2 regions of the Fontibacter flavus genome follow, and region 1 is predicted to be linked to the other one. Evidence: riboswitches for the same ligand, from Rfam matches in the RefSeq annotation. Region 1 holds a riboswitch; the other holds the start of a gene.
The links. A riboswitch is a leader RNA that binds a small molecule or an ion and turns the genes downstream of it on or off. The one in region 1 is predicted to bind S-adenosylmethionine.
Positions count from the first base shown of each region.

Region 1 (4,932 bases):
TGATGTTGTTTGGGCATTTACATTATCATATGCTACAGCACTGAGAGAATAACTTCCCGCTACAGCCTTTGGCCAAATAACTGAATAAGGCGAAGTTGTTGAAGTACCGATCAAAGCCGATCCTCTAAAAAATTCAACTTTTGAAATATACCCGTCAGAATCAGTGGCAACAACATCAACTTTAATATCCTGTCCTTCATTAAAAGTATCACCATTTTTCGGTGAAACAACCTCCACATTGGGCAACACATTTGGTGGAACAATGGAAATGTCCACTGGAGCTGAAATAGAAGTAGCTCCTTTGTCATCCTGCACCATGGCAGTTAATTTATAACTGCCAACGGTCATGTTTGAAAGAGTAAAAGAGATATCGTTTGGGCTGTCAGCTACAGAACCTACCAAGATACCGTTTCTAAATAATTCAACTTTCGTGACTTTCCCATTAGGACTCTCAGCATTAACGTTCACCAAGACAGTTTCATTCGTAAGAAATGAGGCATTTTGATTGGGTGATAATATTTGAACTTTTGGTTCTAAAATCTTTACAAAATGTCCCACCAAATTGACGTCTTTACTGGGCATAATGTAATCCAAAGTAGCTGTCTCACTTATTTTGGCCCCATCAACACTCCAATGTGAGAAAAAATACCCCGCATTTGGCTCTGCTGTTAATTGTATCTTTTGTCCTGGTGAAAATTCAAATTCCTCAAAGTCTAACCGCTGATTTTCTTCATAAGAATTATTAAAAATGAGCTTAAACTTTTCTGGTTCTTCATTGATTAAATTATCAAAAATCCCTGAAGGAGTGGCCTCAGAATCAAGAATTATTTCACGGTGAAAACCAACTTCCTCTTTATCCTCATATCGATATCCATCCGCATAGGCTATACTAGCCAAAAATAAAAAAGACGGTAAAGCAAATAGAATTGCTTTGGCATACACTTTTTCCATAGGCACAAGATTTCAAACTGGTAAAACCGTCATTTTTCACTACAAAAAATAATTTCATCATTTGAAATAAATTTTTTTGCATATAATGATCATTAATATGTTATTCTGATTTGGGGTGATTAACACTTAATAAAACAGATAAAATTTTTATTTTACAAATTCAATTACTTAGAAAAATCACACCTAATTTCCTCCTATTTCCCTTACCAGCATCTTATAAAATGAAGTTTGCTTTTCACACATAAAAGTTTGTAAATCAAAATCGTTCCTCAAAAAAAGAAATGAAAAAATATTATTACTCATCTATAGAGATTTTACCATACTTTGCATACAGAAAATATTTATCCTATCTTTGCACTCTGTTTGAGAAAGACGGGAAGGATTTAAGAGGTTGAAGTCAAAATCTACCCTTATTTAACTACTGAAAATCAACAGGTTAATAAATCATCTCAATAACAAAACAAAAAAACTATGAAATCACTAGAGATTATAGGGTTTAAAAGAGCAAATCTCGATGGTGCAGAACTTAAGCAAATCCGTGAGGAAGGTAACGTTCCTTGTGTTGTTTACGGTCCAGCTATCAAAGAGCAAATTCATTTCTACTCTCCAGCTATCCTTTTCAGGGACTTGATCTACACTCCGGATGTTCACATGGTTGACTTGAACGTGGAAGGTCAAAAAATGAAGGCCGTATTGAAAGACGCGCAATTCCATCCGGTATCTGAGGTGTTGATGCACGCTGACTTCTTGGCATTCAGTGAAGAAAGACCTATCAAATTTGAAGTTCCTGTAGAAATCGTTGGTACTTCTCCAGGTATCCAAAAAGGTGGTAAATTGGAAATCAAAACCAGAAAATTAGCTGTTAAAGGTTTGGCTGCTAACCTGCCTGACAAAATCCAGGTTGATATTTCAGGATTGGATTTGGGTAAATCTTTCAAAGTAGGCGAATTGCAGGCGGAAGGATTCGAAATCCTTACCAGCCCTAACGTTTCCATCGTTACTATCGGTATTCCAAGAGCACTTAGAGGTAAAAAAGCTGAATAATTCAGTTTTCGAATACCATATTATCAAATCCTGCTTATTCCTTAAGCAGGATTTTTTATTTTTGCCAACCCCGATTAAAAACAGAATTCGATGAAATATCTGATAGTAGGACTTGGAAATATTGGTCCTGAATATGAGCTTACCAGACATAATGTTGGTTTTCTTACAGTAGATAGACTGGCGGATAAATATGATGCTCAATGGAAAAGCGACCGATTAGCCTTCATTTCCAATTTTAAATATAAAAGCCGGCAGGTGTATATGATCAAGCCTACCACTTACATGAATCTAAGTGGAAAATCTGTCAATTATTGGATGAAGGAACTCAACATCCCAAAAGAAAACATCATGGTCATTGTAGATGACATGGCACTCCCCTTTGGAAAGCTAAGAATGCGCGCCAAAGGTTCCGCAGCAGGTCACAATGGTTTGAAAAACATTGAAGCTCTTTGTGGAGGTCAGGATTATCCCAGATTACGCTTTGGTATAGGAGATGATTTTCCAAAAGGAAAACAAGTTGAATATGTTCTAGGACGATGGTCTCAAAAAGAAATAGATGAATTACCAATCTTCATGGATAAGGCAATTGACATGATCCTGAGTTTTTGTACGGTGGGAATTAATATGACAATGACGCAGTTTAATGACTAAAATTGAGAGATAAGCATCGGGAAATAAGAAAATAAAAAAAAGTCGGATTTCGAAACATGAAAGCTTTATAATCCGACAACAATTACGACTAAACCACCTTATTTCAGCATTCAGTTCAACCCTAATAACCTTGAATAAATAAACAGAACAAAGTTTAAAATTTGTTTTTCAGCAATTCCAAGCTTTACTTTGTAACACTTCAGTTTATTGATTTATATAGAAGAGGCGAGAGAACAGGCTCTATGAACCTCTGGCAACCATTCTTAGCATTAGAAAAGGTGCCAATACCTGCCCAAAAAGGGAACTATAAATTAGACATTATGCACAAAAAAGAATTATTCCTTCCCCAGCTACCCATAACCATTTTTAGGGTCGTTTTGAATTCACTCCTCAAAACAAGCATTTCTTCTTCAGATGACACTCCTTTTTACAGGATGTTAAATTTGATTGATCTAAAAGTTCCAAACACAGATTTATTAAGTATTTCCCCACTCATTAAATAAATATACATTACTTGTCTATGAGTCATTTCGAAACCAATGCCATCAGGATTTCCAATGGCAAATCAAATCAAAGGGAACACTCCTCTCCCATTTACCTTACCTCTTCATTTACTTTTGAAAGTGCTGAAGAAGCCCGACAAATGTTTGCGGATGAGATTGAAGGAAATATTTATTCCAGGTATTCCAATCCTAATCTTGCTGAACTCATTGAAAAAGTCTGCTCAGCAGAAGGAGTAGAAAACGGAATAGCAACTGCTTCAGGAATGGCTGCCATGTTTGGAAGTATGGCTTCCTTACTTCAGCAAGGAGATCATATTTTAGCTTCAAGGTCATTGTTTGGATCAACACATCAACTGTTGACCAAAGTTTTTCCCAAATGGGGCATTACTTCTACATATGGGGACATTTCAGATATCGCCAACTGGGAGAAACTTGTACAGCCAAATACCAAAATGCTTTTTATTGAAACCCCTTCCAATCCAGGCCTGGAAATCATAGACCTAGAATGGGCCGGGAAATTCGCAGCAGCTCATAACCTGATTTTAGTAGTGGATAATTGTTTTGCCACCCCTTATCTGCAACAACCCGCTAAATGGGGAGCCCATATAGTAACTCATTCCGCCACCAAATACATCGATGGACAAGGAAGGGTCTTGGGAGGATTGATATTGGGTAATAAAGAACTGATTAGTGAAGTCACTTATTTTACCAGACACACCGGTCCTTCTATGTCGCCGTTTAATGCATGGGTCCTTTCCAAAAGTATGGAAACATTGGCTCTCAGAATGGACAGACATTGTGACAATGCCTTGAAATCTGCCAAGTACTTTCAGGAAAGTAAAGATCTGGAATTTGTAAAATATCCCTTTTTGGAAAGTCATCCTCAGTATGAGCTTGCCAAAAAGCAGATGAAAGCAGGAGGGGGTATCATTACGCTAAATTTGAAAGGAGGAATCCATCGAGCCCAAAAATTCATTGACAATCTACAGATGATTTCCATTACACCAAACCTTGGCGACAGTAGAAGTATCGTCACCCATCCTGCATCCACCACTCACAGTAAGCTTACTCAAGAGGAAAGGGAAAGGGTAGGCATAACAGATGGACTCATCAGGCTTTCTGTCGGTTTAGAACACGTAGATGACATCATTCAGGATGTAGAAAGTGCCTTAGAAAAGTCCAGATAACATCGAATTTACAAATCGCTCGTTTAGGATATCTATGTTTAATCGGAGGACAATAAAACTGCCCTCCGATTTTTTTCTAGTCTTCCTGTAGCAAAATCACCTAACTTTTCGTCTTTAGGGTATAAAATCCATTCATTATGAAAAATTTCATCCTACTGATTATCGCATTTTTCTTGGTAGCAGCTTCATGCAATCCTGTACAGGATGCAGATATGGGCCCTGTTGAAGCCAATCTTAGACAAATGACAGCAACAGAATCAGAAGTTGTTCAGAGTAATGCAGATTTTGCAGTCCGCTTTTTTCAGGAAATGGAAAAAGAAAACCTGGACAACTACTTCACAGGTCCCTTTAGTATCCATCAAGCTCTTTCTATGACAATGAATGGAAACGATGGAGATGTATTACAGGAATACATGGATGTACTCGCCTATCATGGACTTTCTAAAGAAGAAGCCAACCTGGCAGTCAAAAGTCTTACTTCCTATCTCAAAACTGTGGACCCTAAAGTTAAGGTCAATATTGCGAATGGTATTTGGTACCGGGAAGGTCTAAAAGTACAGGCTACTTTTAAGTCCGAGATGCAAAACTATTACAAT
Region 1 covers NZ_JBHLWI010000006.1:14,675-19,606, forward strand. The annotation lists gene ACFFIP_RS02870 (Ig-like domain-containing protein) at 1-951, opposite strand, end outside; gene ACFFIP_RS02875 (50S ribosomal protein L25/general stress protein Ctc) at 1,423-1,995, shown strand; gene pth (aminoacyl-tRNA hydrolase) at 2,086-2,646, shown strand; SAM riboswitch class I at 2,856-2,959, shown strand; gene ACFFIP_RS02885 (trans-sulfuration enzyme family protein) at 3,167-4,336, shown strand; gene ACFFIP_RS02890 (serpin family protein) at 4,474-4,932, shown strand, end outside.

Region 2 (4,932 bases), on a different contig from region 1:
AATGCAGCTGAGGTATTTGGCGTAGCGGACAGAATGGGCTCTATCGAAGTAGGTAAAGATGCCACCTTGTTGGTAGCTACCGGAGATCCTTTCGAAACCAAAACCCAAATCAGACACGTATTCATAGATGGATACAGAGTTCCAATGAGCAACAGGCACATCAAATTGTACCAGGAATTCCTGGAAAGATCGCCAGGTTTGGAAAAGAATTAAAAGCTAAGTAAGTTTAAACCGCAGCCAATTTTGACTGCGGTTTTTTCTTGTATTTATAAGTATGATAGTCAGCACTACAAACCAACTCGAAGGCTACAAAATAACGGCCTATTTAGGCATTGTTTCAGGGGAAACAATCATAGGAGCCAATGTTTTCAAGGATTTCTTTGCCAGTATTACCGACATCGTCGGTGGAAGATCTGCCGCCTATGAAAGGGTATTGCGTGAAGCCAAGGCTACGGCTATGGCAGAGATGGAAATGCAAGCCAAAGCCTTTGGCGCCAATGCCGTCATCGGTATTGACCTGGATTATGAAACTATCCGTGACGGAATGCTCATGGTGACTGCTGCAGGAACAGCAGTAAAAGTAGAGAAGGTCTTTAATTGACAATTTCTATTTTACCTGAGGTCACTTCACCCCTGATGGTTTGGGATGCTCCATTATTGATGTTCAAAGATCCTGATGATTGGGCATCCCCTACCTTTGCTGATCCGGCACTTCCTGTGGTAATATTGTAATTGAAAGACCTAAGGTTACTGAACGTCTGAATATAAATATTACCTGAAGTTGCTTTTAATCCCGTCTGAGAACTCAGCCCTGAATTGGTTGCAAATAGTTGACCGGTAGACACTGAAATCTCCCCAATTGATTTCACATTGTTCATTTCTATTTTCCCAGAGCTGGTATTGGCTTTAGCAAATCCATTCACATCTTTCATGAGGATCTCTCCTGAAGCGACTTCAGCTTCAATATTCCCTTCTACTTGAAGCATTTCTAGTTTTCCGGAACTTAGATCTACCATTATATTGCCGACAATATCTTGCATGAATCCAGTACCTGAAGCAATATCGACTTCCAAATTTGGAATGGTGACATTCCTTAAAAATAATTCTCCAGACTCAACTTCAAATTCAGAAGAGGTGGTCACGACATTTTGTACTGTCAATTTTCCAGAATCGACCTCCAAATCCAATTGCATATTTCTCGGTCCTGTCAATTTGATAGTTCCTTCTCCTTTTGCACTTCCACTGAACAACCTGTTGTTGGTCGACACAAATACTCTGAGTGTACTGCCTATCACCCTGTATTCCACTTCAAACTTCTTGGCTGAATTAGATAATAAAGCAACATCTAGATTCAAATTTTGTACGCCGGACACTCCGGTATATTCCACATCTAGAAAATCACCTTCAACTTCGACCTTTGTGATGCCTTCAAAATCCTGTTGGATTTCAGAAACAAGAGATAGATCGTCATCCAGGCAGCTGGTCAAAGAGACCAAGAGCAATAAAAACATCATTAGAGATGTGGCAGGTTTCGACAAAATACTGGAGCTAAACACTTTACGTTCAGACTGCATGGTTTTCATTTTCATAAAGTATTCGAAGTATAATTTAATACCAATTCTAGCGAAATAAATGCCAATTTTTCACATTTAACCCCTCATTAATAAAATAATTATTGAAGACCTTGCATATCCAAAAAGTACCTCTTTAATTTGCATTATCCTTTCACTTTTTGAGTGCGGGGATTTATAAAGAAGAGGCGAGAGACAGGCTCTATGACCCTCTGGCAACCTGGAAAATCCAAGGTGCCAATTCCTGCCGGTTGATAGTATCGTCAACTGGAAATATAAATTCTAATCGCTATGAATTTACAAAGACGCTTTCCAAAAGAATCAGTTTTATCAGGCCACTATGTAATTGCACTGAATTACATGTGTATGTAATTTTCTATGGCTTACAGTCATTTCTATTTATCTTGTTAGATATAGTTTAACCTTTTCTATTCACTTCAAATCTTTTACCACCATGTCCAATTATCACTTTGATACCTTGCAGCTTCACGCAGGCCAATCGCCTGACCCTACCACCAATTCTAGAGCTGTCCCTATTTACCAAACATCTTCCTATGTTTTCAATTCAGCTGAGCATGGCGCCAATCTTTTTGCACTAAAAGAGTTTGGAAATATCTATACCAGGATCATGAATCCTACAACGGATGTTTTCGAACAGCGAGTTGCTGCTTTGGAAGGTGGCGTTGCCGCACTGGCAACAGCTTCAGGTCAAGCCGCACAGTTTTTAGCTCTTAATAACATTCTTGAAGTAGGAGACAATTTTGTTTCCACCCCCTATCTCTATGGAGGAACTTATAATCAGTTCAAGGTTGCATTCAAAAGAATCGGAATAGATGTCAGGTTTGCTAAAGGAGGTGATCCAGAAGACTTCGAAAAACTGATTGACGATAAGACTAAAGCCATTTATCTTGAAACTATCGGTAATCCTGAGTTTAACATCCCGGATTTTGAAGGAATCGCTGCAGTTGCCCGAAAGTTTGATTTACCACTTGTTGTTGACAATACATTTGGAGCAGGAGGCTTCCTTTTTCAACCACTAAAGCATGGCGCCAATATCGTCACAGCATCAGCCACGAAGTGGATAGGTGGACACGGAACTTCCATTGGCGGTATTATCATCGATGGCGGAAATTACAACTGGGGAAATGGTAAATTTCGACAGTTTACCGAACCTTCAGAAGGCTATCATGGCCTGAAGTTTTGGGATGTGTTTGGAGAAAACAATCCACTTGGATTGCCCAATATTGCATTTGCCATTCGTGCAAGAGTTGAAGGTCTTAGAGATTTTGGCCCGGCAATAAGTCCATTCAATTCTTTCCTGCTTTTACAAGGGCTTGAAACACTTTCTCTGAGAGTTCAACGTACCGTAGACAATGCTTTAGCAATCGCAAAATGGCTAGAAACCCATCCAAAAGTCCAGAAGGTAAATTATCCGGGATTAAAATCCTCCCCCTATCACGAGTTAGGAAAAAAATACCTGAAAAACGGCTTTGGAGGCGTATTGAGTTTTGAAATCAGAGGTGATAAGGAAAGTACAAGCCAATTTATCAATAAGCTCAAGCTTATCTCTCATTTAGCCAATGTAGGGGATGCCAAAACCCTGATCATTCAACCTTCAGCAACAACACATCAGCAGTTAAGTGAACAGGAACAATTGGCAGCAGGAGTATCTCCTACCCTACTGAGGCTTTCCTTAGGAATTGAGCACATTGAAGATATCAAAGCTGATCTTCAACAGGCTTTCGACAGTATTTGACCCTGAAAAATATAGATTAAACATTTGATTGAACCTGATCTTATGGGATCATAATCCCTTAAGGATTTTAGAGGTTATCTTGACCTTTTGCATAATGAATTTAGAAAGTAATTACCTGATTATTGAAATGGCGCAAGAAAGCTATACCCATGAGGGTACTTTGGAACTGGAATCTGGAGAAAAACTTAAAGGTTTTGAACTGACCTATACCACACAGGGACATTTGACAACTGCAAAAGACAATGTGGTCTGGGTCATTCATGCCCTTACAGGTGATGCCAATGTGCAGGACTGGTGGGGAGGTCTGGTCGGAGAAGATAAATTCTATGATCCTTCCAAACATTTCATTATTTGTGCCAACCTACTGGGTTCTTGCTATGGCTCAACCAACCCTCTTTCAACTAATCCGGGTTCAGGAAATCCATATTATTATGATTTTCCCAGTTTGACTACGAGAGATCTTGCCAAATCATTGGAAGCATTGAGAATCCATTTGGGTATTACCAAAATCCATACCCTAATAGGAGGCTCATTAGGAGGTCAGGTGGCTTTGGAATGGGCATACCTCCTTGGTGAACAAGTGAAAAACACCATTATTTTAGCCTCTAATGCCAAAGCCTCTCCCTGGATTATTGGCTTTAACGAAAGTCAAAGAATGGCCATAGAAGCAGATAGTACCTGGGGAGAACTTCATTCTGAAGCCGGTCAAAAAGGCCTAGAGGCAGCAAGAGCAATTGCGATGATTTCCTATCGACATCCCCAAGACTTTGCCATGAAACAATCCGATCAAGAAGAAAAACTCGATAACTTCAGAATCTCCTCCTACCTCAGGTACCAGGGGCAAAAATTGGCCAAGCGGTTCAATGCCTATACTTACTGGGTATTGAGTAAGGCTATGGACAGTCATGATATAGGGAGAGGCAGAGGTGGTACTGAAAAAGTGCTCTCTGAAATCAAATCCAAAATATTGGCCATTGGAGTAGACAGAGATCTTTTGTTCTTGAAAGAAGAATCCCAATTTATCGTACAGTTTGCAAAAAAAGGAAGCTATCGGGAAATTCAGTCTACATTAGGACATGATGCATTTTTGATCGAATATGAGCAGCTTCAATACATTTTGAGCAGCTTTTATCTGGAAAGTAATTCTGAAAATTAAACCTATGGCTTTAAACCCATTAATTGGAAAATTCACCTTTTTCTATCTGCCTCTGACCAAAAATTAATCCTTGGCATGGGCAGAAAGTTGATTATTTATATCATTGAAGAATAAGGAGTTCAGGATAAGTTTTTGAAATTAAATTCATCAGCTGATAGTATTTTTAGATCAATAAGGATTGGCTTCAACCATTTTAAAATAATCATCCACATACCTATCCAAGATCCACTAAATTTATTTTTCCCCACCTAACATTCTATTTAACTACTCCTCAAAAGAGTATTGAACTTAAGCATGATTATTTTTAAATTATTTAAATGAAATATTCACAGATAAAAGAATCCTGTCTGTACATCTCTGACCTTGATTTAGCAGAGAATTTTTATAAAGAAATTTTGGAAATGCCGGTAATTTCCAAGGTCGATGGAAGACATATATTTTTCAGAGTT
Region 2 covers NZ_JBHLWI010000007.1:47,636-52,567, forward strand. The annotation lists gene ACFFIP_RS03670 (amidohydrolase family protein) at 1-213, shown strand, start outside; gene ACFFIP_RS03675 (YbjQ family protein) at 275-601, shown strand; gene ACFFIP_RS03680 (DUF4097 family beta strand repeat-containing protein) at 594-1,574, opposite strand; SAM riboswitch class I at 1,744-1,853, shown strand; gene ACFFIP_RS03685 (O-acetylhomoserine aminocarboxypropyltransferase/cysteine synthase family protein) at 2,026-3,327, shown strand; gene ACFFIP_RS03690 (homoserine O-acetyltransferase family protein) at 3,422-4,483, shown strand; gene ACFFIP_RS03695 (VOC family protein) at 4,801-4,932, shown strand, end outside.
Region 2: it holds a riboswitch for S-adenosylmethionine, as region 1 does, so the genes downstream of both, ACFFIP_RS03685 (O-acetylhomoserine aminocarboxypropyltransferase/cysteine synthase family protein) here and ACFFIP_RS02885 (trans-sulfuration enzyme family protein) in region 1, are expected to answer to the same signal.